DNA from 3 places in the Bifidobacterium breve DSM 20213 genome. Region 1 is predicted to be linked to each of the others. Evidence: riboswitches for the same ligand, from Rfam matches in the RefSeq annotation. Region 1 holds a riboswitch; each other region holds the start of a gene.

Region 1 (10,033 bases):
GTCAAGCAAATCGTTAAGCTGCTCGGCTTCCTTGTTGCGGCCGGCTTCCTCGAGGAAATACTGTTCGGCTTGTACCGCACGCATGCGGTACTCCCCCGGCAGACCCTGCGAACGTCCGACGGCGTGAACCACATCAATGGCCTTATCCCACATTTCCAAATCGCCGAGAGCGCCAGCGTACACCAGGAACATCTCGACCTTCGGAGAGCCATGCAGTGCCTTGCCCTCGTCGGACAGTGCCAGTTCCACGGCCTTCTTCGGGTTGCCAAGACCACGCTCGCAGTCGGCGATGAACGGCAGGTAGTCCTGGAATCCGTTCATGCGGTAAGCGGTGCGGAATTCGCGCAAGGCGAGCTTGTAGTCGCCTTGACGGTAGGCGATGAATGCCAACGTTTCACGGGCGAAGTCAATTCGGGAAGCCTGACGAGCCACCCACTTGGCATGCTCGAGAGCATTCTGAGGATCGTCCTCCTCCTGCGCAAAGGCGGCGAGAATATGCAGACCGATGTTCTCCGCGTGCTCCTTGGACAGGCCGCGCAGACGCTCCCTCTCATCCGAGGACAGCATCGACCATTCCATACCCTTGGGCATCTTCGGCTCGTCAGGGCGACGATCGGTGTACGGGTTCTGCGAGGGGAAGCTCATCGTGCCGTCGGAATTGCGGCGCGGACGGTTCATGTATTCAGAGCGCTTCTCCTCACGGTACTGGCGCTTCTCCTCCTGAGAGAACTCGCGGTAGCCGTCACGGCGGTCATTGTCACGACGGTCATCGCGACGGAAGTTGCGGCGATCGCCATCCCTATGGAAGTCACGACGATCATTGCGGCGATCGTCACGATGGAAATCACGACGGTCTCCATCCCTATGGAAGTCACGACGATCGCCATCGCGACGGAAATCACGGCGATCATTGTCGCGGTGCTGGTAGCGCGGGTTCTCGCCGTTCTCGCCTTCGTGGGAACGGTAGCCACCCTCGCGGCGCGGCTTGAAACCGTCGTCGTCGCGGCGCGGACCATTGCCGCGGTAGCCGCCCTTGTGGAAGCCTCCGGACTTGCCGTAGGACTTGCGGTAGCCGCCGCGACCTTCACCATCACCATCGCGACGCGGCGCGTAACCCTCGCCATCCTCGCGGCGACGCGGCTTGAAACCCTCACCATCATGGTCGCGACGCGGGCGGAAGCCTTCGCCGTCACGACGCGGACCATTGCCGCGGTAGCCGGAACGACCACCTTTGTGGAAGTCGCCGCCCTTGCCGTACGACTTGCGGTAGCCGCCGCGACCTTCACCATCACCATCGCGACGCGGCGCATAACCCTCGCCATCCTCGCGGCGACGCGGCTTGAAACCCTCACCATCATGACGCGGCTTGAAACCGCCCTTGCCGCGCGGCTTGAAACCCTTGCCACCGCGGTTGCCCGGTCGGCGATCGCCATACCCCTTATGGCCGCCGCCGTAGGACTTGCCGGAACGCTCGTTACCTTCTGCCATTACTTGTTTTCCTTAATTCGTTGTTGATTAACGGTTTTCCACGGCGCCGAGCGCCTTCTTGCCACGACGGATGAGCGCGAAGCGGCCGGCCAGGAAGTCAGCTTCGGCCAGCACCTGCTCCTCATCCTCGATACGGTTGTTGTTGAGATACACGCCACCGGACTTGATGGCGCGGCGTGCCTCGGAAGCGGACTTGAACAGTCCGGCAGCCTGGGCGGCGTCGATTACGCGATCACCGGGCTTGGAGACGGGGAAGACGTGCTCGCCGTTCTCGTCGACCACCTTGAAACCGTCGAGCACGGATTCCAGCGTTTCCTCATCGATGTCTTCGAGGTTGCCACCGCGTCCGAACAGCGCACCGGAAGCGTCAATGGCGGCCTGGGTAGCGGCCTCGCCATGCACGAAGCTGGTGACCTCCCAGGCGAGGGTCTTCTGGGCCTCGCGCTTGCCGGGGTTGGTCTTGGATTCCTCGACCAGTCGTTCGATTTCGGCCTTGGGCAGGAAGGTGAACGCCTTCAGCAGGCTTTCCATCTCCACATCCGGGCGGTTGATCCAGAACTGGTAGAACTTGTACGGGCTGAGCATCGTGGCATCGAGCCAGACGGCGTTGCCCTCGGACTTGCCGAACTTCTTGCCGGAAGCATCAGTGATGATCGGGCTGGTGAACACATTGACGTCCACACCGCGCACCTTGTGAATCAGGTCCAGGCCGGAGGTGAGGTTGCCCCACTGGTCGGAGCCGCCGAGTTCCAACGTGCAGTGGTATTCGTCAAACAGGTGGAGGAAGTCGTTGCCCTGCAGCACCTGATAGCTGAACTCGGTGAAGGAGATGCCTTCCTCGGAGTTCAGGCGGCGAGCCACGGTGTCTTTGGCCAGCATGGTGCCCAAGCGGAAGTTCTTGCCGACATCGCGCAGGAAGTCGATGACGGTCATCGAAGCGGTCCAATCGTAGTTGGACACGAAACGCACCGGGTTGGCGCCTTCAGTCTCCAAAATGCCGCCGATCTGGTTCTTGAGGCGGTCGGCCCAGCCGGCCACCACGTCCTTCGGATTGAGCGTGCGTTCACCTGACTGGCGCGGATCGCCGATCAGACCGGTGGCGCCACCGACCAGGGCGATTGGATGATGGCATGCCAACTGCAGATGACGCATGTTGATGAGCTGCACCAGATTGCCGATATGCAGGGATGCAGCAGTGGGATCGAAGCCGCAATAATAGGTGATGGGCTCGCCGTTCAGTGCTTCCGCAAGTCGATCCCTGTCCGTGGACTGGGAAATCAACCCGCGCCATTCCAGTTCCTCAAGCAGGGTGTTGAAACCCGCTTCCTTGAAGTCGGTGACGTGAGCCATAGCCTGTCGCTTCTCCCTATCGAATTGTGTATAAAACCGCCCAATTGGGCACAGTCAAGTTTCGCAGGACATGGCGACAGTGCATAACTTGTCAATGCGCCACAATCTGTCACATTTCCACTAGAGTTGGGAGTGGCTACTAAGCAGGGGAGCAGCGATAGAGAGAAAAGCACTCAAGGCACAGGCGCGGAAGACTCTGAAGCGAAGTTATTGGCTGATTGTTATCGCGTGTCTGTTCGCGGCGTTTCTGGGTGCGGAATACGGCTCCTCGCTGATTGCCATCCACACCAATTCCGGCACGGCTCAGACTTCCGTACAAACCGATGCACAGACCACCGCCGAGGCCCCTGGCGAGGGCTACTATGCATCCGGCCCGCTGGACATTCTGATGGAGATAGCGTCGGGGCAGGGAAGCGACGCACGCGACCAAGTCAACAGCAACGAGAAAGCCATCGCCGCGCTCGGCCGCTCCCGCGGCGTACTTTCCGCGGCACTCAACTCATTTTCCTCCGGATCGTTCATCCTGTCCGTGGCGGATGCGGCCACGTCCGTCATTCATGCGCAGAACATCGTCATATCCATTCTGGTGATCGTGGCACTGCTGGGTACTGTGGCATTCCCCCTGTTCGTAGTGCAGGTCTTCCGCGTGGTGCTGCGGCGCATCATGCTGGAGGCCCGAATCTACGAGAAAGTGCCGTTGCGCCGGTTCCTATACCCGCTGCAATCCAAGCGTTGGGTGCGCATGGCATGGACGATGATGGTCGAGAACGCGTACCTGATGCTGTGGTGGTTGACTTTCGTGGGCGGCATCATCAAAACCTATTCGTACTTCCTCGTGCCGTACATCGTGGCGGAGAACCCGAACATCAGTGCCAATCAGGCTATCAGCCTCTCCCGGCGCATAATGAAGGGCCACAAATGGGAGTGCTTCGTGGCGCAGGTCAGCTTCCTCGTCTGGTATCTGCTCAATGGTGCCACAGTCGGCCTGAGCGGAATCTTCTATTCCAATGGTTACAACGCGGCGTTCTTCGCCGAATACTATGCGTATCTGCGCGCTGTGGCCAAGGAGAACGGCATTGAGGGCGCGGGGTCATAGTTCATGTAAAAACCCTGCAATCAGCGGCGCGGGCCCATAAGTTCGCGCAAAGAGTCGATGATGTCCTGACGATCCGGCACCTGGAACTTCGGGAAGGACTTGAGCATACGCTTCTGCTGCGCGTTGATAACACCGTTGACTGCCCAACGTAGACGCTCAATCGTATCCCGCGAAAGCTCGCGCATCTTATCGGATACCGCACTGGAACCCCATTGCCACGTGTCGCCTGCTCGTGCAGCCACATCCTGCACCGTTTGAGTAACGGAGTCGAGCACCTGCTCGAATTCGAGCATGCCTGCCACCGTGACCGCTAAATCAATGATGGTGACCAGAGCCAGTACCGTGACCAACGTGTGCAACATTGGCACAGGAATCAGGTCAGTGAACTGTGCCACGTATGGTTGGGCGCCGAGCACAATCACTACACCGGCAATACCGAAAATCACCGCCCCTAAAAGGCACACACGCCCTTGGACATTGAAACGGAAATTCGAGTAATCCCACCAACGTGCGTGGAAGAGCTCCTCCATAACCCACGAGGTCGTGTATTCAAGAATCGTGGCGCCGACCATCGAAATCAGAAAGATGATGATTGGATTATGGAGATTGCCGAGCACGGCAATGCCCAGTACCGCACCGGTGCCGTAAATCGGGCACAGCGGACCGTTGAGGAATCCACGGTTTACCAAGCGACGTTCTTGGCAAGAAACAAGGATGGATTCATAGACCCAGCCCACAAAGCTGTAGAACAGGAACCAGAGGAAGTAGTGTTCAAGCGCAATTATCATCGGCGGTAATCACCTTGCAACGCGGTGTTTGATGTGTGCCTCCAACGAGGGCAGATGTGGCTTGTTGAACCGGTCGAACGAGAACGTTTCGGCGGTGGCCGAAAGCTTATCCGACAACGTGACAAGGTATCCTTCGATATAGGCGGGCGGCACAGGGGTCATCGGGAACATATGGTTTTCGATGCTGTTGCGTTCGATGTCGTTGAGGTCAAAATCCTTCAAAGCGTTCATCAAGGCCGCATGGCCATGGGTGAAGCCGTGCCAACGGTGTTGCCCGTTGTCCCAGTCGTGCCAGTCGTACAGGAAGTAGTCGTGCAGGAGAGCCGCACGAATCAGAGACCTGAGATTCACGTGGTACCAGAGATGTGCGCGATCCGCCAGCCAAACGGCGAGGCACGCCACACGTATGGAATGCTCGAATGTGGTGACATTGCCGTGCTGATAGCAGCAACGTTCGATCTGCATGTGCTGATGTTCGATGACTTCACGGCCATGCTTGGCGACCAAGCGTTGAATCTGCGCTCGAGTGAGCAGGCGTCCCACGGTTTCGTCCTTCCCGTTCGGGCTGGTTCGGTTCATTCCATGTGATTACCCGACAACATTCAAGTATTTATCGGGTAACACCGTGACCGATTGTAGGGCACGCACATTACCGTGCACACTCATCCAAAAGAACGACAATAGGAACTGTTCGAGAAATCTTTGCGCTTAGCACGAGTCAGTGCAAAGATCTCTCGAAATCAGGGATTATTACGAGAATTCCTTGCGCCGAGAGGTCAGAGATACGTTGCGGCCAATCGGCTGTTGAGCTGTTGATCGTGGTGGGATTCGAGATAATCAAGATAGCCTTGAAAGCCTCCATAGAGGCTGGCCACATCGTAACCGCGATCGGCGAGAATTTCGGCCACTTCCTCGCTCCACCAACCTTGGGCGCAATAGACCACAACAGTTCGATCCTTGGGCACGGTTTTGAGTACATGAGCCAATGGATCAAGAGGAGCATTGATGGCACCTTCGACCGGGTGAGCGGCGAAATCGGCCGGTTCCCTCAAATCGAGCAGCGTAACCGTATTCGGGTCGAGCTCGGCGAATTCTTCCGGCGTGATGTGACGATACGCACACTCACCGCTCTCATCGGCATCAACCACATTATGCAAAGCAATAGGCATGTTCTTCCCCTCTCGTTCTGATCTTGGCTCCCCTCTGGAGGGGAACTGTCCGCGTAGCGGACTGAGGGGAGGCTTGCTCAACCGTAGCAACTCCCCTCAGTCACCTACGGTGACAGCTCCCCTCAGAGAGGGAGCCATATAGCTCTAAATCGCGCAGGCCGGCTGAATATAGTTGGCCGAGTCAATGGCGGTGATGGTCGGTTGCTCACCACACACCGGGCAATCCGGCACATGCTCCGGCAATGGCACCCGTCGAATATTCATGTTCAACGCATCCACGGTGAGCATGCGGCCCACCAACGGCTCCCCCACGCCAACTATCAGCTTGACGGCTTCAGTGGCTTCCAGACTGCCGATCACGCCGACCACCGCACCCAAGACGCCAGCTTCCTTGCAAGTCGGAATCTCGCCAGCGGCAGGCATGTCGCGGAAAATACAGCGATAGCACGGGCCTTCACCGGGAATGACGGTCATCACCTGACCTGCGAATCCGACCACACCCGCATGAATATACGGTTTATTGGCCAATACACAAGCGTCATTGATAAGGAACTTCGCGGCGAAATTGTCGGTGGCCTCTATCACCAGATCGTATGCCTCGATGAGGCCGGCGATATTGTTGGCATCAACAAGCTCATAGTAAGTGTCGACCGTCACGTCCGGGTTGAGTTCACGGATGGCCGCAGCCGCTGACTCCACCTTGGGCTCGTTCACCCGTGCAGTGGTGTGGATAATCTGGCGTTGCAGATTGCTCAAATCCACCATATCGCCATCCACGAGTCCGATGCGACCGACTCCGGCTGCCGCCAGATACAGAGCAACCGGCGAACCGAGCCCGCCCGCGCCGATAATCAGCACACTGGAAGCCAGCAGACGCTTCTGCCCTTTGACACCCACGCCCTTCAAAATCAGATGACGCGCGTACCGCTCCACCTGTTCATCCGTCAATGCCATGTTTTCTCCATGTTTCTGTCCTCTCCGGAGGGACGCTGTCATCACAGGTAACTGAGAGGAAGTTTTAACGCTGCCTCGCGAATTCCTCTCAGTCCGCTACACGGCCAGCTCCCCTCAGAAAGGGGAGCCAATACCCAATCAGTGCAAATACCCTGTGGTCGGGCTGGACGGCACAGCCTGGCCTTCGGTCACTTTGCCGAGACCAGACAGGTAGGCCGCACGACCCGCATCGATGGCGTGCTTGAACGCCTCAGCCATCAACGGAATATTTCCAGCGGAGGCCACAGCCGTGTACGCCATCACCGCATCCGCACCCATTTCCATGGCATCGCAAGCCTGACTCGGGCGGCCGATGCCGGCGTCGATAATAACCGGCACGTGCGCGTTGGCGATGATGATCTCGATGAAATCACGCATGCGCAAGCCCATGTTGGAACCAATCAGCGAGCCGAGCGGCATAACTGCGGCAGCACCGGCTTCTTCAAGCTGACGGGCTGCGATTGGATCCGGGAACATATAGGGCATGACCACGAAGCCTTCCTTGGCCAGCATTTCAGTGGCACGGATGGTTTCAGCGTTGTCCGGCAAGAGGTATTTGGTCTCGTGTTCGATTTCGACTTTGACGAAGTCGGTGTGGCAGACTTCGCGTGCCAATCGTGCAATACGCACGGCTTCCTCAGCGTTACGCGCGCCGGAGGTGTTGGGCAGCAGCGTGATACCTTCGGGAATATAGTCGAGCACGCTGTTTTCGGTAGTCTGCGCGCGGCGTAGCGCCATAGTGACGATCTGCGTACCGGCATGCTCGACCGTGGCCTTGATGAGGTTCAGGTCATAGCGGCCGGAGCCCAAGATGAATCGCGACTGGAATTCGTGGCCTCCCAGATTCAGCGGCTTGTCTTCCACCGGCAGAATCGGCGCAGCGGTACCGACCGGATTGGTGACGGCGGGCTGCGGCGGCAGCGGCGTCGCCTCAACGGATGCTTCAGTAACCGGATTGATATTGCTCATAGCTCTTCCTTTCAGCCACCCTGAACAAACTGTACGATTTCCATAACGCACTGGTCGTCAAGCATGGCATCGGCACGCTTGTCGCGCGGAATAATCTCACCGTTAAGTTCGATGGCCACGCGTTCGGCGCGGAATCCGTGTGCTTCGAGATAGTCGGCAACGCTGACCGGCGTATCGAGCTTGACTTGCTCTCCGTTGACCTGCATAACAACCTTTCCGAATAGTAAAAAAGGGTGCACGAAACGAACCGTACCTTAAGTGGTGCGCCCATTCATGAACCCAATCATGCGACCGTGTGGCCGCCGCGATGCATTGGCTACACCACGACCCGTCATACGGCTAAATTATGCAAACGGAATGAAAGACTGTTGCAGGAAACCTAACAAATCAAGAACAACGATTCCTTACGGCGGCATGACCCGCGTCAAGTTCCCCGGTCGAAGTCTGGCAACTTCCTCTCAGCCTTACGGCTCCCGTTCGTTACGATTATTCAGTGTAGGCCGTTGCGATGACAACGCAAAACCTAGCTCCCGCTGGCGGGAGCTGGATCGCGGAGCGAGACTGAGGGTGGTCATGTGGACGAAGACCTTCGCGACCACCCCCAGTCGGCTTCGCCGACAGCCCCCGCCAACGGGAGCGCAGTTTAAAACGTGCCGGGGGCCTTATACGCGGAACCGTCAGAAGTGGAGGCCGGGAACAACTTGAGCTCTTCGACACTGGCCTTGGCGTCGGCAATCTGCTCGCGCACACGACCATAGGCGGTGCCGCCCTTGCCGTTGCGGGAGTCGACCGAACCGTGGCTGGAGAGCACTTCACGCACGCCCGGAGCCTTTCCGGCCGGCAGGAATGCGGCGAAGGTCTCGATGAAGTCCTCGTCGGTCAGATCCCAGAGTTCCTGGCCACGGCCTTCGGCGAGCTTGACGCAGGCGCCGGAGAGCTCGTGAGCATGGCGGAATGGCACGCCGTTCTTGACAAGCCATTCGGCGATGTCAGTGGCCAAGGCGAAGCCGGTCGGGGCTTCAGCTTCCAAACGGTCGGCATCGAAGCGCATGGTTCTGACCATGCCGGTGAACGCGGGTAGCAGCACTTCGAGCGTGTCGACCTGATCGAACACCGCTTCCTTGTCTTCCTGCAGGTCGCGTGCGTAGGCGGTGGGCAGACCCTTCAGAGTGGCCAGCAGACCGGTCAGGTCGCCAATGAGACGGCCGGACTTGCCACGGGCGAGCTCGGCGATATCCGGGTTCTTCTTCTGCGGCATGATGGAGGATCCGGTGGAGTAGCCGTCATCGAGCTTGACGAAGGCGAACTCTTGGGTGTTCCAGATAATGATTTCCTCGGACAGACGGGAGATGTCCACGCCGGTCATGGCGGCCACGAATGCGAATTCGGCGACCAGGTCACGGGCTGCGGTGCCGTCGATGGAGTTGTCGGTCACACGGGAGAAGCCGAGCTCGCGAGCCACCGCTTCCGGGTCAAGGCCGAGTGTATTGCCGGCCAGCGCGCCGGAGCCGTACGGAGAGGCATTGATGCGCTTGTCCCAATCAATCAGGCGCTGCACGTCGCGAATCAGCGGCCAAGCGTGAGCCATAAGCTGGTGAGCAAGCAGCACCGGCTGGGCATGCTGCATGTGCGTACGGCCCGGCATCACGGTGCGACCGGCCTTTTCGCTCTGCTCAATCAGGGCATTAACCAAGTCAAGCAGCAATCCGGCAATCACACGGGAGTGACGGCGCAGCCACATGCGAATCAGGCAAGCGATCTGGTCGTTGCGGGAACGGCCGGCACGCAACTTGCCGCCGAGCTCATCGCCGGCAATATCGATCAAGCCACGTTCGAGGGCAGTGGCCTCATCCTCATCGTCTTCGATAGGAGCAAAGGAACCGTCATCCACATGGCGCTGGAGAGTGTCGAGCGCATCTTCCATGCGCTGCAGCTCGTCGGCAGTCAGGAGTCCCGCACGGCCGAGAGCACGGGCGTGGGCACGGGAACCGGCGATATCGTCGTCGGCCAGACGCCAGTCGAACTGCGTGGACTTGGACAGTCGGGCCAGTTCCGGCGACGGGCCGGATGTAAAGCGACCACCCCACAGGGCCAGATGTTCGTTGTTCTCAGTCATGAAGGCTCCTTGAAACCATGGATTGCAAACAAATCAGACTGCTTGTCAGACTATCAGCGTTGGG
Region 2 (10,033 bases), 630 kb from region 1:
GACCAGCATGGATGGGATGTCGGCTTCCTTGAGCGAACGCAGCACGTCTTGCACACCAGGAATCCACGGCAGACGTTCGACCTCCGCCTTGAATACATAATCCTTGAGCTGCTTGTCGATTTCGGGAATGCTCAATGTGCAGCCATGCGCAATCATGACCTCCGCCACGTGTGGCACCGGAGTGCCGGAGCACTCCCAACCGAGGTCCTCGTTCCACTCGCCGCCATTGTTGTGCGCGATCTCAATCTCACCGTCATGCCAGAGCGGCTCAGAATCGATGAGAGTACCGTCCAAATCCCAGAACACGGCTTTGAGCAGCATGGTTACCTCCGTTCGCATGACCGCACGCCAATCGGCGCCTTTACTCTTGCTGCATTCCATTGCACCAACCGGATGCGACAACCATAGCGCGTCAGCACACCGCTCCGGCACTTCAGCGCATGGTCAAACCACCATCGACGTGCAGACATTGCCCGGTAATGAAGCCGGCCATGTCGGACGCCAACAACGCGACCCCTCCGGCGATGTCATCGGGACGGGCAAGGCGGCCAAGAGGCGTCATGGCAATGATTCGTTCACGAACATCCTCGGTGGTGGCTGCGCTGGATGCGGTTCCGGCCGTCAAACCTGCGGCAATGGCATTAACGGTAATGCCGAAGCCGCCCAGCTCCTGGGCCAGAGAGCGGGTCATGCCGACCAAGCCGCCTTTGGCAGTGATATACGAATGGTAGGGCACGATGGGCGAATCGACCAGATTGCTGGAGATGTTGATGATACGCCCGGAGGTCTGGGCTCGCATCAGCGGCACCACATGTGAGCACATCAGATATGCACCATGCAGGCATCCCTCGATCTGTGCGCCAAACTCATCCCAATCGCCTCCAGCAAAAGTGGAACGGCGACGCGGATCAAAGGAGAAGCGTCCGAAAGCATTATTCACTAAGATGTCCACGCCGCCGAATGAGCCGACAGCGGTACCCACCAGCTTGGAAGATTGCGATTCATCGCAAACATCCGCCTGTACAGCTATAGCCAAGCCTCCCAGTGAGTGGATGTCTTCAACAGTGCGCTGCGCGCTGGCGGCGTCATGTACGTAATTGATGACGACAGCGGCTCCGTGCGATGCCAGGCATTTCGCCACGGCCGCTCCTATGCCCTTGCCGGAACCGGTGATAATCGCTGTTCTGCCATCCAGATTCACCATTGGACGCCGTGCCATATCGCTTTGCTCTGTCATTGCCCTTGCCTTTCGCCCTGCTACCAGCCCCTGCTGCCCGCAACAGCACAGGCCTATTCCATATCCATATCGAACGAATCGCTGTACGCGTCGCTGCCGCGTTCGACATCCACCGCGCGCAACAGATCGATGAGGTTGAAGCCCCCATCATGATGCCAGCCGGATTTCGCCCGATCCATCTCACCGAGCGGACAGATGCGATTCACACCGACCGCGGCCAATATATCTGCAAGACCAAACAGTCTGGTTGAATCCACAGCGACACCGCAGCTCTGCAGCCAGCCACGGCAGGAAGTCAGTCTTCTGGCAGCGTCCAACAAATCTGGCACCGCCACCACGTTGACGGTGCGGTTCAACGGCGACATCAGCGAAGCAACATCCTCGTCGGCACCGCTACCGTCAAGTTCTCGATACAGCACCGACCATGCCGTGCTATGGCCACTGGCGAACACCGCGGCCTTCCCGCCCATCAAGGCTCTCATCTCAGTGTCGGTGCGCACCCGCTGAATGGCCACGTTCTCGGCGTCACTCAATACGGAGCGCGGATATTTGCGCCGCTGATTCTCAAGCTCGCCACCGAGCAGCTGAGCCACTTCACGAGGGGTGAGGGCTCCATTAGTCTCCACGAACACGGTCTGCGGAGCCAGGCAGCTTTGCTGGTCATATGTGGCGATGTCAACAGCCACACGATGCACGGTATCGGCATAGGTATCAGGGCGCAAAGCCTCTCGGCCAATGAACGCCAACCCGACTTTTGCTCCGTAACCTAGACAGGGCTTGGATCCGGCGACTTTGCCCGCAATCAATTTGGTAGTCTGCGAAGAACCGTAATCATGTTCGACGACAGGGCGATAGGTAAGCCAATCGCTCCTGCCACGAATACCGGATCAAGCCAAACATTGGAAACGAACACGTGCTGAAAACCCAGCAGTACGTTCTGGGCGGTCAGCTCCTTGCGTATTGACATACGCTTCCTCTCTCAACGCGCATATGGGATGCCGAGCCGAACAGAGGAGTTCAACCGTCGCATTCCCTACGCGAGTGTTAGCTCACAGGTTCGAAGGGTTCGGCACATACCGTCTCAGCCTAAAGCACCCCTTACGAATCGGTTTTCGCACGTCACCGTAACAAACCTTGACATCTCCGTCAAGAAAATTCGTGCTTCTTTCGGCAGCTGCCCGATGTGAGATAACAAACAGTTTTACGAATGGAGAAGGAATCGAAGCAACGCGGCCAGACTCACCAACCCCACAGGACCATGGACTTGAAGTCGGCGGGAGTGGAGTTGGAGTCGCCGGTGGCGCCGGCAGCGGTATCGGCGGCAGTATCGCGGCCGGGCAGTTCGCGGGTTTCGCGGCGGATGGCGTTGCGCCAGAGGCGGGCGCGGTTGGAGCGTTGTACCTCCACAATATTGCCGTCACGGCCTGCGGCGAAAACGCTCTCCTGGTCGCCGGTTTGCATGCGTTTGACTTCGCGGCGCAGTTGGCGATTCTCCTCTTCGAGGACCAAAATGCGTGCGATGCCGGAAAGATTGATGCCTTCGTCCTGGCTCAGGCGCTGAGCGCGAGTCAGGCGGGCAATGTCACGCAGGCAATAGCGGCGAGCGCCGCCATCCGTGCGCTGCGGACGAACCAAACCGAGGCGGTCGTACTGACGGAGGGTCTGGGGGTGAATGTTGGCCAACTCGGCGGTCTGGCCGACGGTGAAGATGGGCAGTTCGATGTCGAAGCCGACGTCATCGGCTCCGTCGAGATCGGCCCTGCCCATCACGAGCGCGGTTGCGCACATCGCGTACAACTGCTTCATCTGGTTGGCTAACCGCGCCATTGTTCACCTCCTGTGATTTTGAGAGCCTTCGGTTCGACTCCCGGCTCCCCTCAGAGAGGGGAGCCAAGACCACCCTCAGTCAGCCTTTGGCTGACAGCTCCCACCAGCGGGAGCCAAGATTGCGCTCATTCAGCTTCTGCCAGCGGGAGCCAAGATTGCGCTCATTCAGCTTCTGCCAGCGGAGCCCCTGTTAGTTGAGATAGTCGCCGGCTTTTTCGTCGAATTCTTTGGCGGCGTGCTTGACCGCCAGACCCGGCTTGGCAGGGACCATGATCTGCACACGGCCGATCAGGTCGCCCGGCTGGTTGCCACGCTTGACGCCCAGCCCGGCCAACTTGACCTCGGCACCGGAGCTGGAGCCCGCGGGCACCTTGAAGGTAACCAGGTTCCCGTCGATGTCCTTGGCGTCAACCTTGCCGCCGGCCACGGCCTGGCCTACGGTGACGGGCAGGTTCATGACGATGTCACGACCGCGCATCGAGAACGTGGAATCCGGATTGACGGTGACGTGCAGGTACAAATCGCCGGCCTTGCCGCCGTTGATGCCCGGCTTGCCCTTGCCGGCCAGCTTGATCTTCTGACCGTCCTTGACGCCGGCGGGCACATGAGCCTTGAACTTCTTGCCATCCACGGACAGGGACACGGTCGCACCCTTGACCGCCTGACGAAGGGTCAAGCTGATCTTGGAGTTGCGGTCCTCGCCGTTTTCGGGGCGCGGGGCTTCCTCATAGCCGTAGCCACCGGCGTTACCGTATGCCTGCTGGCCGTAGCCGCCAGCACCCTGCCCCGCGGCTCCACCGAACATCGAGAAGATGTCGTTGAGATTGGGGTTGCCGCCGCCCGAAGTGGAGAAGCGGATACGCGAACCGTTGCCACCGGCACCCTGGCCAAACATGGAGCCGAAGATGTCGGAGAAGCCGGAAGCGTCGAAGCCGCCGGCACCGGAACCACCGGCAAAGCGGGCGCCGCCCATACCGAACTGGCGAATCGCGTCGTACTTTTGGCGATCTTCTTTCTTGCTCAGCACGTCGTAAGCTTCGGAGATGTCCTTGAACTTCTCCTCGGCTTCCTTGGTCTTGTTGACGTCAGGGTGGTACTTGCGGGCGAGCTTGCGGTACGCCTTTTTGATGTCGTCGTCCGAAGCGTCCTTGGAGACACCAAGGACTTTGTAGAAGTCTTTACTGAGCCATTCGTTTTCAGCCATTCATGTCTCCTTTCTTGAAAAGTCTTTATGGTTGGCTCCCGCTGGCGAGAGCTGTCGAGCGAAGCGAGACTGAGGGTGGTTTATATTCAGTGTTTGACCACCCTCAGTCAGCCTTCGGCTGCCAGCTCCCGCCAGCGGGAGCCAAGATAATGTCAGCTCGTTAGCGAGCTGGCCGTTATCAGTTTTGCGGGGAGGCTACTACTACTCGGGCGGCGCGGATTACGCGGTCGCCGATACGGTAGCCGGCTTCCACCACGGTGTCGACGGTTTCCTTGTCGGCATCGGCATCCGGCTTGTGCAGGATTGCCTCATGCTTGGTGGGGTCGAAGTCCTCGCCCTTTTCGCCGAACTTCTCGACGCCGAACTTCTCGAAAGCCTTGTCGATCTTGGCAGCCACCGCCTTGAACGAATCGTCCATCTCGCTGTTCTCGCGAATGCGGTCGATGTCGTCAAGGGCCGGCAGCAGCGCGGTCAGCACGTCGATAATGCCATGCTGGCGGAAGCGCTCCTGCTCCTTCTGCGCACGATTGCGGTAGTTGATGAACTCCGCGCGTTCGCGCTGCAGGGCTTCGAGGTAGTCGGCGGCTTCCTTCTTGGCCTTGCCGAGAGGGGTGAGGGTGTCTTCAGAATCAGACTGGCCTTCGCCAGTCTTCTTTCCGGCATCCGACTTCTCTCCCTCAGCTGCGGCAGGAGCCGCGTCGGCTCCTTCATTGGAAGGAGCCTGGGCAGCCGAATCCTGCGCAGAGCCAGACTCGGCGGAGGCGTCAGCCCCTGAAGAGGCCTGAGCGGCCTGGCCGGCAGCCTCAGCATCTGAGGGATCCGGCAGGTCGTTCAGGTAGTCGTCCTTGTTGAACTCGGACATCACTTGTTGTCCTTGTCGTCATCGTCGTCCACGACCTCGGCCTCGACGGTGTCGTCGTCAGAACCGGAGGCGGAGCCAGCGGAAGCGCCGGCCGCACCGGCACCAGCCGCGGCACCTTCAGCACCCTGCTGGGCGTAGAGGACCTGGCCGATCTTCTGAGCGGAGGTCATCAGCTCACCCTGAGCGGTCTTGACCTTATCGGTGTCGTCACCCTTCAGGGCTTCCTCCAGAGCGTTCACCTTGTCGGTGACTTCCTTGACGATGTCGTCGGACAGCTTGTCCTTGTTGTCGTTGACGAGCTTCTCGGTGGAGTAAGCGAAGGCTTCAGCCTGGTTGCGGGTCTCGGCGTCTTCCTTGCGCTGCTTATCCTCAGCCTCGTGAGCCTCGGCTTCCTTGACCATGCGGTCGATCTCGTCCTTCGGCAGGCCGGAACCACCGGTGATGGTCATGGACTGCTCCTTGCCGGTGCCCTTATCCTTGGCGGACACGTGCACGATGCCGTTGGCGTCGATGTCGAAGGTGACTTCGATCTGCGGGACGCCACGCGGAGCCGGAGCGATGCCGGTCAGCTCGAAGGTGCCCAGCGGCTTGTTGTCGCGAGCGAACTCACGCTCACCCTGGTAGACCTGAATCAGCACGGACGGCTGGTTGTCTTCAGCAGTGGAGAAGACCTCGGAACGCTTGGTCGGAATGGCGGTGTTGCGGTCGATGAGCTTGGTCATGATGCCACCCTTGGTTTCGATACCGAGGGACAGCGGGGTCACGTCAATCAGCAGGACGTCCTTACGGTCGCCCTTGATGACGCCGGACTGCACGGCAGCGCCGACAGCCACAACCTCATCCGGGTTCACGGACTGGTTCGCTTCCTTACCACCGGTGAGTTCCTTGACCAAGTCCTTGACGGCGGGCATACGAGTGGAACCACCGACGAGCACCACGTGGTCGATGTCGCTCACGGAGATGCCGGCGTCGTGCAGCACGTTGTTGAACGGCGTGCGGCAGCGGCCCAGCAGGTCGGAGGTCATTTCCTCGAAGTGCGCACGGGTCAGGGTCTCGTCCAGATGCACCGGGGTGCCGTCAGGGGTCATGGCCAGGTACTGCATGGAGATGGAGGTGCTGGTCGAGGAGGACAGCTCCTTCTTGGCCTGTTCAGCGGCTTCCTTCAGGCGCTGCAGAGCGATCTTGTCCTTGGACAGGTCAACGCCGTACTTGTTCTTGACTTCGCCGACCAGCCAGTCGATGACCTTCTGATCCCAGTCATCGCCACCGAGGTGGTTGTCGCCGTTGGTGGCCTGCACCTGAATGGTGGAGAAGCCGTCGTCGTCCTTGCCGATCTCCAGCAGGGAGACATCGAAGGTGCCGCCGCCGAGGTCGAAGACCAGGATGCGCTCGTCTTCCTTGCCCTTCTCCAGACCGTAGGCCAGAGCAGCTGCGGTCGGCTCGTTGATGATACGCAGAACGTTCAGGCCTGCGATCTTGCCGGCGTCCTTGGTGGCCTGACGCTGGGCATCGTTGAAGTATGCCGGGCAGGTGATGACAGCATCGGTGACGGGCTCACCGAGGTAAGCCTCAGCGTCCCTCTTCAGCTTCATCAGAATCTGTGCGGAAATCTCCTGCGGGGTCCACTTCTTGCCGTCGATGTCGACGGTCCAGTCAGTGCCCATGTGACGCTTGACAGAAGAAATAGTGCGGTCAACGTTGGTCACAGCCTGACGCTTGGCCACCTCGCCGACGAGGATTTCGCCTGACTTGGAGAACGCGACCACGGACGGGGTGGTGCGCATGCCCTCAGCGTTGACGATAACGGTGGGCTCGCCACCTTCCAGCGTAGCGATGCAGGAATTCGTGGTGCCCAGATCGATACCAACTGCACGTGCCATAATGTGTGCTCCTTAATTATTCGTTTGTTCTTACGTTGTTCGCTCAAGTTCCTTGGTTGGTTCTTGGGCCTTCCAAAACTTGAGCCTACATCACTCAACTTCTGTTTGGCAAGTTCTATTCCCAAATTCATCACAAAAGTTGAGCGATGTAGGCTCAGGTTTTTTGGAGCGGCTCTGAGCCACCCCCAGTCAGCTTCGCTGACAGCCCCCGCCAGCGGGGGCCACTCAGCAACTGACGCGGTGTGGACTACTGTTCGGAGCCCTCCTTACTGTTGACGACATTGCCGCCCTTGGAGAACCGCTGCAACAGCATGCCGGCAGCGGTCATCACCAATACGGCGACCGCCATGACGGACAGGGCTACGCCGGTGTTGGGCAGAGCGGCAGCGCCGAACTGCTGGGATTGGCCGGCCGCGGTGTCGGATGCGCCGTTGGAGGCGTTGCCGTCACCGGTCTGACCATTGCCGTTGCCACTATCGCCCGGAGTACCCGGGGTGGCTGTGCCGCCCGACTGGTTATCGTCCTTGCCGTCGTTGTTGCCCGGCTTGGAGGAATCGTCCTTGCCGCCATCAGGCTTGGTCGAATCATCGTCGGCGCCGGCCTTGAGCACGGCAGCGGCGAGCGCTCCGGCCTGGTAGCCGTCAGCGCCCACGGTGGTTGCAGCATTCTTATCCTGCGTCTCCGTCACCTTGCCATCGGCGGCCAGCACGGTGTACTTGCCAGCCGGCACGGCCTCGACCGTTGCGGCCGATTCGTTGGCGTTGAACACCACCACATACGTGTCGCCGCCGTCCTTCAGCTGGTAGGCCACCACGCCGTCGGACTGCTGCAGCACCGTCATGTTCTTGGCGATGTCATCATAGCTGCTCAGGTGCAGGTTCTTGATGGACTTGCGCAGGGCGATCAGGCCCTTCACATAGTTCACGGAACCCGCCTGCTCGACCGTGCGGTTCCAGTCGATGGCGTTCACCGCGTCACCGGCGTTGTAGCTGTTGCCATTGCCGCCCTTGGTGCGCAGGAACTCCTGGCCGAACTGCATGTCGGCGATGCCCTGCGAGAGCAGAATCAGCGAGTCGGCGAGCTTGGCGCGAGCGAGTCGCGTCTCCTCGGAGTCGTTGGGCGCGCTCTTGACCAGCTTGTCGTACAAGGTCAGGTTGTCGTGGATCTCGACGTACTGCACCACCTGATCCGCGCCGCCGTAGTTCGTGTCGGCGGTGCCGTTGTTGCAGTGGCCGTTCTCATCGATGCCCTCGCGCTTGTTGTTGCAGCCGAGCACGTTGGTGGCGATGAGGTTCTCCTTGTCGGCCTTGCCGGCGATGAAGCCGGTGTCCTCGTCGGAGAACACGCTGCCCTTGATCGCGTCGCGCAGGGAGTCGTTGAAGAACGCCACGCCCTTGACCTTGGAGGCATTGGGCTGCGTGGTTTCCTGGTTGCCAATGGCGTCAGTCATATCCCAGCCTTCGCCGATGACGAGAATCGACGGATCGATCTCGTCAAGCGCCGCACGCACCTGATTCATGGTGGTCTGGTCAATCAGACCCATGAGGTCGAAGCGGAAGCCGTCCACGTTGTACTCGGTCGCCCAGTACTTCACGGAATCGACGATGTACTTACGGGCCATCGCACGCTCGGAAGCCACGTCGTTGCCGCAGCCGGAGCCGTTGGTCAGGTTGCCATTGGCGTCGTAGCGGAAGTAGTAGCCAGGCACGGTCTTGTTGAAGGCGTGTTCGGAGGCGTTGTAGACGTGGTTGTAGACCACATCCATCACCACGTACAGGCCGTTCTTGTGCAGCCCGGAGACCATCTGCTTCATTTCCTTGACGCGAGCGCTCGGGTCACTCGGGTCGGAGGAGTACGAGCCTTCCGGCACGTTGTAGTTCTCCGGATCGTAGCCCCAGTTGTACTGCGCGCCGTAGCTCAGATCGCCGGTCTCGTCCACGGAACCGTAGTCGTAGACGGGCATGATCTGCACATGCGTCACGCCGAGCGACTTGAGGTAGTCGATGCCGGTGGACGCCGCGCCCTGCTTGCCGTCGACCGTGGTGCCCTCCTCGACGAAGCCGAGATACTTGCCGCGATTGGCTTCGGAGACGCCGGAGTTCGGGTTGATGGTCATGTCACGAACGTTCGCCTCGGTGATGATCGCGTCGGTCGGCTTGCTGAACGACGCCATGCGCTTGCCGGCATCGCCCTTCTCCTTGCCGGAGAGCACGACGGATCGCTCGCCGTTGGCCACGGCGGCGGTCGCGTACGGGTCGGCGGACGTGTTGACCGTGCCGTCGGCGAAGGTCAGCTCGTAGTCGTAGGCGTAATCCTTGAGATCCTTGTCCACGGCGAACGTCCACACGCCCTTCTTGCCGGACTTCTCCAGCGTCACGGCGTCGGTCTGCGCTGCCTTCGGATCGGTGGAGTCGGCGTACAGGCGCAGCGTCACCTTGGTGGCGGTCGGCGCCCACAGCTTGAACGTGGACTTCTCGGCCTTGTAGGTCACGCCGAGATCATCGCCGTCGTAGGCGTACTTCTTGTCGAACGCGTCAGAGCGCACGACGGCGCCGAGCGACACGTTCTGTGCGCCGTAGTCCTCGATCGTCACCTTGTAGGCCTTGGTCACGTCAAGATTGTCGGACGTGGTAATGGTCACGGTGTTCCCGCTAGCCTTCACGTCCTTGATCTTCACACCCTCGACCGACACCGCGTCGGCCGGCTTGTCGATGGTGAGCGCCTTGTTGAGCTTGACCGTGATGGTGTTGAAGTCGGTCATTTCGGCGGAGACGATCATGCCCTTGGCGTCGTAGAGCGTGCCGTTGGTGTAGATCGTCGTGTCGCCCTGCACCAGCCAGATTTCGGCGGATGCGGTGCCGTCGGCGTTCACGGTGATGGCGGACTGCGGGATCGTGCGGTTCTCGTCGTTCGGATCCTTGGCTTCCCAGCTGTCGCCGCCGTAGCGCACGATGAACTGCGGAGTGCTCATGCCGCTGCCCTTGAGCGTGTACTTGGCGATCAGGCCGTAGTCGTCGTGCTCG
Region 3 (10,033 bases), 780 kb from region 1:
ATCCATCGCGTGCGGGTGGTGCTTGGCGATGTCTGCGGCGTGGCAGGCGATCTTGTAGGCGATCACGCCCTGCTTCACATCATCCTTGTTCGGCAGGCCGAGGTGTTCCTTCGGGGTCACGTAGCACAGCATAGCGGTGCCGTAACGACCGATCTCGGTGGCGCCGATGGCGGAGGTGATGTGGTCGTAACCCGGAGCGGTATCGGTGGTCAGCGGTCCGAGGGTGTAGAACGGGGCGCCCTTGCACACGGCCTTCTCCAGCTCGATGTTCATACGCACGGTGTCGAACGGCACGTGGCCCGGGCCCTCGATCATCACCTGCACGTCCTTGGCCCAGGCGCGCTCGGTCAGCTCGCCCAGAGTCATGAGCTCGGAAAGCTGCGCGGCGTCGTTCGCGTCGGCCAGGGAGCCGGGGCGCAGGCCATCGCCCAGAGAGAACGCCACGTCGTACTTGGCGAAGATGTCGCACAGCTCGTCGAAGTGCGTGTACAGGAAGCTCTCCTGGTGGTGGCGCAGGCACCAGTCGGCCATGATGGAGCCACCGCGGGAGACGATGCCGGTCACGCGGTTGGCGGTCAGCGGCACGTAACGCAGCAGCACACCGGCGTGGATGGTCATGTAATCCACACCCTGCTCGCACTGTTCGATCACGGTGTCGCGGAACAGCTCCCAGCTCAGCTTGGAGGCATCATCCTCGACCTTTTCGAGGGCCTGGTACATCGGCACGGTGCCGATCGGCACGGGGGAGTTGCGCAGAATCCACTCACGGGTGGTGTGGATGTCGTTACCGGTGGACAGGTCCATCACGGTATCGGCGCCCCACTTGGTGGCCCACGTCAGCTTCTCCACTTCCTCGTCGATGGAGGAGGTGACGGCCGAGTTGCCCATGTTGGCGTTGAGCTTGGTCAGGAAGGCGGATCCGATAATCATCGGCTCGGCCTCGGGGTGGTTGATGTTGCAGGGCATCACCGCGCGGCCGGCGGCCAGCTCGGAGCGCACGAGCTCCACATCGCAGTTCTCGCGGGTGGCCACGTACTGCATCTCCGGGGTGATGATGCCGTGGCGGGCGTACCACATCTGGGTGATCGGGTGGTCCTTGGCGCGCATCGGCTCATGCTTGCGTCCACGCCATTCCTTGGTGGCGCGGCCGCGCTTGATGGCGCGCTTACCATCATCCTCAAGGTTGCGGCGGCGGCCCTCGTAGTCTTCGATGTCGCCGCGGTCGCGGATCCAGTCGAGACGCAGGGGCTTCAAACCTTCCTTCGGGTCGCACTTGGGGCCTTCGGTGTTGTAGTCGTGGAACGGCGGGTTCGGGCCCACGCCGGGCGTGTCGCTCAGCTTGATTTCGGTGTACGGCACTTCCAGGTCGTAGGAACCATACTGATAGGTGAACGGTACGGACTTGGTCTTGCGGATGTGCGCCTTGTCGCGCTGCTTGGAACCACGGGCGGCGATGTCCACGCGCTGCTGCTTGGCGAGCTTCTGGGCATCCTTGGCGTCCTTGGCGTTGGTGAACTTCTTCTCAGTGGCCTCGGAGCCAGGCTTTGCGGCCCCTTCCTGAGCAGCCTGAGTATCAGCAGCGGGGGTGTGGGCTACGACGCGCGGCGCGTAGCCGTGCTTCTTGTCGCCGCGGACGGCCTTCCAGCCTTCGACCATGGTGCGCGCGGCCTCTTCCGGGTTCTCGGCACCCGCGATGGCGGAGACCGCGAACCAGCCAGCGGCCTTGGTGCCGGCGAGCATGGCCATATCGGCTGCGGTCACGCCGCCGCCCACGACCACCGGGAACTCGCTGGCGACGCAGATGGTGTTGATCTGGGCGGCGTCCAGCGTCTTGCCGGAGCCGTCGTTGCCGCCCACGGAAGCCTCGGGCTTGGTGGTGGAGACGTGCAGAGGACCGGCACCAATGTAGTCAATGCAGCCGTCGGGCAGCTCGTTGATGAGCTGAACGAGGCTTTCGGTCTCAGCCGACAGACCCACGATGGCCTCGTCGCCGAGCAGGGCGCGGGCTTCGCGCGGCTCCATGTCGGTCTGGCCGATGTGCACGCCGTCCACCTTGATGCCCTTGCGGCGGGCCTGCCACACCACGTCGGCACGGTCGTCGATCACAAAGGCCACGGAATCGGACTTCTCATTGTCCTCGATGATCTGCGCGATGTCGCGGGCCATGTCGGTCAGCTCAGAGGCATCGGCCTCCTTGGCGCGCAGTTGGATGAAGGTTGCGCCGCCGTGCAGAGCCTGATCCACCACGTCGGTCAGCGGACGGCCTTTGCAGTCCTCCGGCCCCACCACGAAGTACGCGGACAGGTCGAAGCTGTCTCGCATGGAGGCGTATGGGTATTCATTACTCATTATTATTCCTACCTTTGTTGTTTCTTGTGGAAGTCTTATTGGAAAGGTGAATTGGGGTTGATGTGGTATCGAGTGTTTTCCTCCTGCTGGCGGGAGGTGCCACGAAGCGGCGGAGGATGGTAACTCCAGGAACCGCCCCCAGCCGGCTTTGCCGGCAGTCCCCGCCAGCGGGGGCAGTACACTACTGCACCAAAATCTCAGATTCCGCCACTTGCTCGGCGGTCACATTCCACAGCGCGTCAAGGAACGCGACCTGGAACGAGCCCGGCCCATGCGAAGTCGTATCGGCCACCTCGCCCGCGCGGTTGTACAGCAGCGACGCGGACAACGCAGCGGTCAACGGATCGGACACCGCCAGATACGTGGCGACCACGCCGCCCAGCGAGCAGCCTGCACCGGTGATTTTGGTCATCATCGAGCTGCCGCCCGACAGCCGGTACACGGTTTCGCCGTCGGTCACCAGGTCGGCGATGCCGGACACGGCCACTGCACAGGGGATGGAAGCATCGTGAGACGAATGCTTGGCGTGCTGCTCGGTCAGATACCGGGCAAGTGCCACCGCCGCACCGGTTGCGGAATCCACGTCATCGACGGATTCCACTCCGGCGGGGCGGTGTTCGGAAGCGTCCCCCGCGGATTCGGTGTTGAGCCCCCACATATTCGCCAGCGCGATCACTTCGGAAGCGTTTGCACGAATCACAGTAGGGGGAGCGGCCTTGAAGGCCTGAAGAATAGAGGTGCGGGTGCGCCCGATGCCTGCAGCCACCGGGTCGAGCACCCACGGCTTGTCCAAATAATTGAGTCGCTGCGCGATTTCAGGCAGCGCGTCCTTATAGAACGGCAGCAGCGTGCCCACATTGATGTAGTTGGCGCCCGCGATTTTCGCGGTTTCGATCACGTCGTCCGGCAGGAAGCTCATGGCCGCAGTGCCGCCGGCTGCCAGCTGCGCGTTGGCCACCAGATTGATGGTCACGAAATTGGTGAACGACTGGGCCAGCGGCGTCGTCTCGCGTACGCGGTGCACGGCGGCTGCGATGTTCTCGCGAATCGGTGAATCGGATGAAACCGGTGTTCCGGTGGTACAGTCGCTGGACGAACCGGTAAACGATGATGCACTACTGCTCATTACTGCTCCCTACGATGGTCTTAACCAACAGGTTCTAAGGGTCAGGCTTAGGCCTTTCTCAACTCGCGAACCACATGCGAGTTCCCCTGCATTACGTTGCCGACGCTATGCGCCAACATGGACATTATCTTGACGAATTTGTTCGATACGTGTCGTCAGGTCTGGCGCGTCTGAATTATCCGTGGTAGTAGAGCGATTGTTTCCATAGGCTTTTGCAAATTGCTCTCACTGACGCGCTTTCAGTGAAAGCAATTTGCAAAACGACAGTGCCTTTCTACCTGTCACCATATACGGCTATTCTGAAGCGGTTGTTATTAGACCCCAAACCGTTCAAACCAGAAGGTGCATTGTGGCTCAGTCCAAACTCGATGAAGTTGTATCCCTCGCGAAACGTCGCGGCTTTGTATTCCCCGCCGGCGAAATCTACGGCGGCACCCGTTCCGCATGGGATTACGGCCCTCTCGGCGTCGCTCTCAAAGACAATATCAAGCGCGAATGGTGGCGCTCCATGGTCGTCACCCGTCCTGATGTCGTCGGTGTCGACACTTCCATCATCCTGCCTCCCGAAGTGTGGGTGGCCTCCGGCCACGTGAGCGTGTTCAACGATCCGCTTGTCGAATGCCTCAACTGCCACAAGCGCAACCGCGCCGACAAGCTCGAGGAGTCCTACGCCGAGAAGCACGGCGACACGATGCCGGAGAACGGCATGAAGGACATCGTCTGCCCGAACTGCGGCACCCGTGGCCAGTGGACCGAGCCGCGTGACTTCAACATGATGCTGCGCACCCACCTCGGCCCGGTCGAGGACGAGAACAGCCTGCACTACCTGCGCCCCGAGACCGCGCAGGGCATCTTCGTGGACTTCAAGAACGTGATGACCTCCTCCCGTTCCAAGCCGCCGTTCGGCATCGCCAACATGGGTAAGTCCTTCCGTAACGAGATCACTCCGGGCAACTTCATCTTCCGCACCCGCGAGTTCGAGCAGATGGAGATGGAGTTCTTCGTCGAGCCCGGCACCGACGAGGAATGGCACCAGTACTGGATTGACGCCCGCACCCGCTGGTACATCGACCTCGGCGTCAAGCCGGAGAACCTGCGCCACTACGAGCATCCGAAGGAGAAGCTCTCCCACTACTCCAAGCGCACCGTGGACATCGAATACAAGTTCGGTTTCCAGGGCTCCGACTGGGGCGAGCTCGAAGGCATTGCCAACCGTACTGATTACGACCTGACCGCGCACTCCAAGCGCTCCGGCGAGGATCTGTGCTACTTCAACCAGGCCACCGGCGAGAAGTATATCCCGTACGTCATCGAGCCGGCAGCTGGCCTGACCCGCTCCCTGATGTGCTTCCTCGTGGACGCCTATGACGTGGACGAGGCTCCGAACACCAAGGGTGGCGTCGACAAGCGCACCGTGCTGCGCCTCGACCCGCGTCTGGCCCCGGTCAAGGCCGCCGTGCTGCCACTGAGCAAGAAGCCCGAACTGCGGACCGTGGCCCAGAACCTGGCCGATGACCTGCGCTTCAACGAGTGGATGATCGACTACGACGAGTCCGGCGCCATCGGCCGCCGCTACCGCCGTCAGGACGAGATCGGCACCCCGCTGTGCATTACCGTGGACTTCGATACTCTCGAGGACCACGCCGTGACCATCCGTGAGCGTGACACCATGGCCCAGGATCGCGTCGCTCTCGACAAGGTGGCCGACTATGTGGCCGCCCGCATCGGCGAGAAGCGCACCCGCGTGCCGCTGAAGCCCGTGGAGATGGGTGGCGAAGCCTGGCCTGAGTCCGGCGTTCAGGAAGCCGGCGGCCTGTACTAAAGCCTGATATATCAAGGTGACTGGCTCCCGCTGGCGGGAGCTGGCCGGCGACAGCCGGACTGAGGGTGGTCTTTTCTGCACAAGGAAGACCACCCTCGGTCTCACCTACGGTTCGACAGCTCCCGCCAGCGGGAGCAAGAGCATGGATATGGAAACCACCATCACCGCTACTCACGAGACCAACAACCTCGATCCGCGCACGGACGCTCCATCACGCCCGGAAACGCAGGTACACATTGCCCCGGTTCAGCTCGGCAACATCACCGTGCCGACTCCGGTGGTGCTGTCGCCGATGGCGGGTGTGACCAACTGGCCATTCCGCGTGATCTGTGAGGAATATGGTCCCGACGGTCTCTACGTGGCCGAAATGATTACCGCACGCGCCCTCGTGGCGCGCAACCCCAAGGCTCTGCGCCTGTGCCATTTTGCCAGTAGCGAGAAGATTCGTTCGCTGCAGCTCTACGGTGTGAATCCCTCCATCACCGAACAGGCCGCGAAAATCGTGGTCGATGAAAACATGGCCGACCATGTGGATTTGAACTTCGGCTGCCCGGTGCCCAAAGTCACTCGCCGCGGTGGTGGTTCGGCCTTGCCCTGGAAAACTGACATCTTTACTGAACTCATTCAGCGTGTGGTTGCCGTGTGCGAGCCGGCCGGCATCCCCGTAACCGCAAAGATCCGAGTCGGCATTGATCACGACCATGAGACCTTCCTTGAAGCTGGACATATCGCTCAGGAGGAAGGCTGCAAAGCGGTGACCCTACACGCCCGCACCACCGCCGAATATTACGGCGGCCACTCCGATTGGTCCCGCATCGGAGAGCTCAAGGAACACCTTGATATTCCGGTGTTCGGCAATGGCGATATTTGGGGAGCCGAAGACGCGCTTGAAATGGTGCGTGAGACCGGCTGCGATGGCGTAGCCATCGGACGCGGCTGCCAGGGCCGTCCGTGGCTGTTCGCCAATATCAAGAACGCTTTTGAAGACAATCCTGAACGTCTTAATCCGAACCTCGGCGAGGTTTGTCGGGTAATCCATCATCATGCCGAACTATTGACCCAGTTCTATGAAGGTGATGAAATGATGGCTGTTCATGACCTGCGCAAGCATATTGCCTGGTATCTCAAAGGTTTCCCGGTCGGCGGCAGTACTCGTAAGGCATTCATGGAGTGTGAGAATCTTGCCGACGTGGATCGAGAGATCGGCAAGCTTGATCCCATCATCGAATACCCTCCACGTGTGGTCGACAAGCCGCGTGGCCGTGTACGCTTCGCCAAAAAGGTTCATTTGCCTTACGGCTGGTTGGAATCACGAACCACCACCCATGAGGAGCGCGAAGCGCTTTTTGGCGATGATCCGATGGATGCCAGCTACTGATTGGTTGACAATTTCAAACAAGAAATGCACAACACGCACTTTTCCTCGCGTGAATTTCCCTCCACCAGTATCCTATTTGCGCTACTCTTAGGTGTAACCGTGAAGTGACAGGAGTCAAACGTGAGCGAGATCGCCCAGACTGAGTTCAACGACAAGACCAATATCAAGGTCGTCGGCGTAGGTGGAGCCGGCGGCAACGCCGTTAACCGTATGATCGCCGAAGGACTGCAGAACGTTGAATTTGTGGCGGTAAACACCGACGCGAAGGATCTTATGCGTTCTGATGCCGACGTGAAAATCTCACTATCCGACAAGTCCAGCCGTGGACTCGGCGCCGGAGCCGACCCGGAGCGCGGTGCCAAGGCCGCTCAGGATCACCAGTCGGATATCGAGGAATCCCTGAAGGGCGCCGACATGGTGTTCGTCACCTGCGGCGAAGGCGGCGGTACCGGTACTGGTGCCAGCCCGATCGTTGCTCGTGCGGCACATCAGCAGGGTGCTCTGACCATTGCCGTGGTGACTCGTCCGTTCGGCTTTGAAGGTCCCCAGCGTGCCGCTTCTGCCGACTACGGCATCGACAATCTGCGTAAGGAAGTTGACGCGCTGATTGTTATTCCGAACGATCGCCTGCTTGAGCTCTCCGATCGCTCCATCGGTATCATCGAGGCGTTCAAAACCGCCGATACCGCGCTGCTTGCCGGTGTGCAGGGCATTACCGACCTCATCTCGATGAATTCCTACATTCACGTGGATTTCTCCGACGTGAACTCCATCCTCCGTGGTGCCGGCACCGCGCTGTTCGGTATCGGTTCCGCGCGGGGCGAGGATCGCGCCACTCAGGCCGCCGAGATCGCCATCAGCTCCCCACTGCTCGAAGAGAGCATCGAGGGTGCACATGGTGCATTGATCAACATCGCCGGCCCGACTGATCTGAAGCTGCAGGAGGCCTCTGCAGCTACCGAGCTGGTGCGTAAGGCCATTCATCCGGAGGCACAGATTATCTGGGGTCTCGCTTTGGATGACGCCTATGGCGACGAAGTACGTGTCACGGTTATCGCCGCTGGCTTCGATCCTGTTTCCGCACAGGAGGCGTCTGATCGTCAGACTGTGTCCCCGGTCGTTCCTGCCGACGAGCCCGTCGCTCCGGCGGCAGCTCATCCTGACGACAATCCGGCTGGTGAAGCGGCTGCCACGGTTCCGTCGTATGCGCCCGTTTCCGGCGATTCGACTTCGCTGCCGTTCGATGACTCGACTTCCGAACATCCGGCCATCGCCGTCAATGATCCGGCCGGTGACCTCGATATCCCCGACTTCCTGCGCTGAAAGGACTGATCCATGGCTGGGTTCATGAAGAATGCGATGTCCTATCTGGGCATGAGTGATGTCGTCGATGATGATGACGAGTACTTCGATGAGGAGGATGAGCAGCAGCCTGCGGCCAAGCCGAGTTTCGATTCTGACCACACGGTGACTCCGATCGCGCAGTCGACGGCCAGTCCATCTGCCAAGACTTCTCCTTTCCAGGGTGGTCGCGTCAATCGCATCACCACCATTCATCCCAAGTCTTATGAGGATGCGCAGCTGGTGGGTCGTGCGTTGCGTGATGGTGTGCCAGTCGTCCTTAACCTCACTGGAGTTCCCGAAGCCGTGGCCTACCGTATCGTCGACTTTTCCGCAGGTGTGGTATTTGGCGTGCGAGGCTCGCTCGAACGTGTAACCCCGCGCGTGTTCCTGCTGAGCCCGGCTCAGGTGAACATCAAGGTCGAAGAGCCGACCACTACGGCTTCCGCGCACGATCTATTCGCTAACTAGCAGCACTTCATATTGGCAAGCAGCCAGGGCGACGACCGGTACTCGAGAGAGACCGGTCGTTATTATTTGCGCTGTCGGCAAATTCTCATACATGCTTGTTAGGGTGACACCATGTTGTCCTTTGTATTCGCCATGATCGGCCGTGTCCTTGCATGGCTGATCAACGCATATATCACTGTTCTGTTCGTGCGCATGATTCTCGACTGGGTCTCCATCCTTGCTCGTAACTGGTATCCGCGAGGTGTGGTGGCTCAGCTCATCAATATCGTGTATTCCGTCACCGAGCCGCCGTTGAGATGGCTGCGTCGCTATATTCGTCCCCTGCCGTTGGGCGCCATTAGTCTGGATATTAGTTTCATAGTGTTGTATTTTGCGCTGGTGGCGCTCGAAAGCGTTGTGCTCATCATCTTTTAGCGCCTTTGAGCAATATTCTTGCGGCGACATACATGCCGTAAAATCTGCGCAAAATGACTGTAAACGATGAGGTCGTGATAGCATTTTGATTTGATAGCAACGTAAGCGCGGGCAATGCCCCAAAGCGAGGTGCAAGATTTATGGCTCTGTTGACGCCGAAAGATATTAGGGAGCACACCTTCCAGACCGTTCGTTTCAAGGAAGGCTACGATGTTGACGAGGTCGATGACTTCCTCGATCAGGTCACCGAAACGGTTGAGGCTCTGGGGCGTCAGGCAGTCGCCGGCGGTCAGGCCACTCAGTCTCTGGGTCCTGATGTCAGCAATCTGAATGCTAAGATTTCCGAGCTGTCCGGTCAGGTGCAGAAGCTGCAGGCCGAAAACGCCGATCTGAAGAACGCTGCAGCACAGGCGCAGCCCGGTGCCGAGTCCGACGCTCAGGCCGCCGAACTGGCTGCTGCCAAACTGAGCGAGGCGGAGGAGTCCAACCGTGCTCTGTCTGCGCAGAATGATCAGCTCAAGGGTCAGGTCGATCAGCTCAATGCTCAGATCGACCAGCTGACCGCTCAGGCCGCTCAGGCTACCGGCAACCAGAAGGCTGTTGGCCAGCAGATTGCCGCCATCCAGCAGGAGCGCGATCAGTTCCGTGCGTCCAACGAGGAGCTGTCCCGCAAGCTTGCTGAGGCCCAGCAGCAGGGTGCTGCCGTTGAGCAGCAGGCCGCTCAGATCGCCGACCTCACTCGTCAGCTCGAGGAAGCCAAGCAGCGCGAAAACCAGCTTCGTTCCCAGGTCTCCAAGGTCGAGCCGAGCACCGAAACTGGTTCTCTGCAGAAGATTGCAGGCGCAGCTTCCATGCCGGGCACCGAGCCCGAACGTGCCACCGCAATGCTCACCCTGGCCATGCAGCTGCACGATCAGTACGTGGAGAAGGGCAAGACCAAGGCGCAGGAAATCACCGAGGCCAGCCAGAACAAGTACAACGAACTGGTGAACAAGGCCAACAGCTACTCTGACCGTACGCGCTCCGAAGCAGATGCCTATTCTGACCGTACGCGCTCCGAGGCGGATGCATACTCCGACAAGACCCGTGCTGATGCCGACACCTACGCGCAGAACACGCATCAGGATGCCGA

What was found. Region 1 has a riboswitch for thiamine pyrophosphate ahead of thiS (sulfur carrier protein ThiS). Riboswitches for the same ligand answer to the same signal wherever they lie in the genome.
Region 2: another riboswitch for thiamine pyrophosphate. It lies ahead of BBBR_RS00565 (xanthine permease); the one in region 1 lies ahead of thiS (sulfur carrier protein ThiS).
Region 3: another riboswitch for thiamine pyrophosphate. It lies ahead of BBBR_RS06935 (hydroxyethylthiazole kinase); the one in region 1 lies ahead of thiS (sulfur carrier protein ThiS).

What each region holds. Positions count from the first base shown of each region.
Region 1 covers NZ_AP012324.1:788,901-798,933, reverse strand. Annotated here, with positions in the region: gene BBBR_RS03265 (tetratricopeptide repeat protein) at 1-1,488, opposite strand, end outside; gene tyrS (tyrosine--tRNA ligase) at 1,516-2,838, opposite strand; gene BBBR_RS03255 (DUF975 family protein) at 3,227-3,934, shown strand; gene BBBR_RS03250 (putative ABC transporter permease) at 3,955-4,722, opposite strand; gene BBBR_RS03245 (HD domain-containing protein) at 4,732-5,265, opposite strand; gene BBBR_RS03240 (rhodanese-like domain-containing protein) at 5,499-5,891, opposite strand; gene thiF (thiazole biosynthesis adenylyltransferase ThiF) at 6,036-6,845, opposite strand; gene BBBR_RS03230 (thiazole synthase) at 6,984-7,853, opposite strand; gene thiS (sulfur carrier protein ThiS) at 7,865-8,059, opposite strand; TPP riboswitch at 8,237-8,340, opposite strand; gene argH (argininosuccinate lyase) at 8,497-9,969, opposite strand.
Region 2 covers NZ_AP012324.1:156,519-166,551, reverse strand. Annotated here, with positions in the region: gene BBBR_RS00580 (HAD family hydrolase) at 1-321, opposite strand, end outside; gene BBBR_RS00575 (SDR family oxidoreductase) at 434-1,204, opposite strand; partial or broken gene BBBR_RS00570 (acyl-CoA reductase) at 1,291-2,067, opposite strand; partial or broken gene BBBR_RS00565 (xanthine permease) at 2,058-2,204, opposite strand; TPP riboswitch at 2,250-2,346, opposite strand; gene BBBR_RS00560 (heat shock protein transcriptional repressor HspR) at 2,477-3,064, opposite strand; gene BBBR_RS00555 (DnaJ C-terminal domain-containing protein) at 3,255-4,268, opposite strand; gene grpE (nucleotide exchange factor GrpE) at 4,447-5,130, opposite strand; gene dnaK (molecular chaperone DnaK) at 5,130-7,010, opposite strand; gene pulA (type I pullulanase) at 7,258-10,033, opposite strand, start outside.
Region 3 covers NZ_AP012324.1:1,572,312-1,582,344, reverse strand. Annotated here, with positions in the region: gene thiC (phosphomethylpyrimidine synthase ThiC) at 1-2,349, opposite strand, end outside; gene BBBR_RS06935 (hydroxyethylthiazole kinase) at 2,531-3,475, opposite strand; TPP riboswitch at 3,465-3,573, opposite strand; gene BBBR_RS06930 (glycine--tRNA ligase) at 3,825-5,297, shown strand; gene dusB (tRNA dihydrouridine synthase DusB) at 5,440-6,675, shown strand; gene ftsZ (cell division protein FtsZ) at 6,796-7,998, shown strand; gene BBBR_RS06915 (cell division protein SepF) at 8,011-8,487, shown strand; gene BBBR_RS06910 (YggT family protein) at 8,599-8,901, shown strand; gene BBBR_RS06905 (DivIVA domain-containing protein) at 9,042-10,033, shown strand, end outside.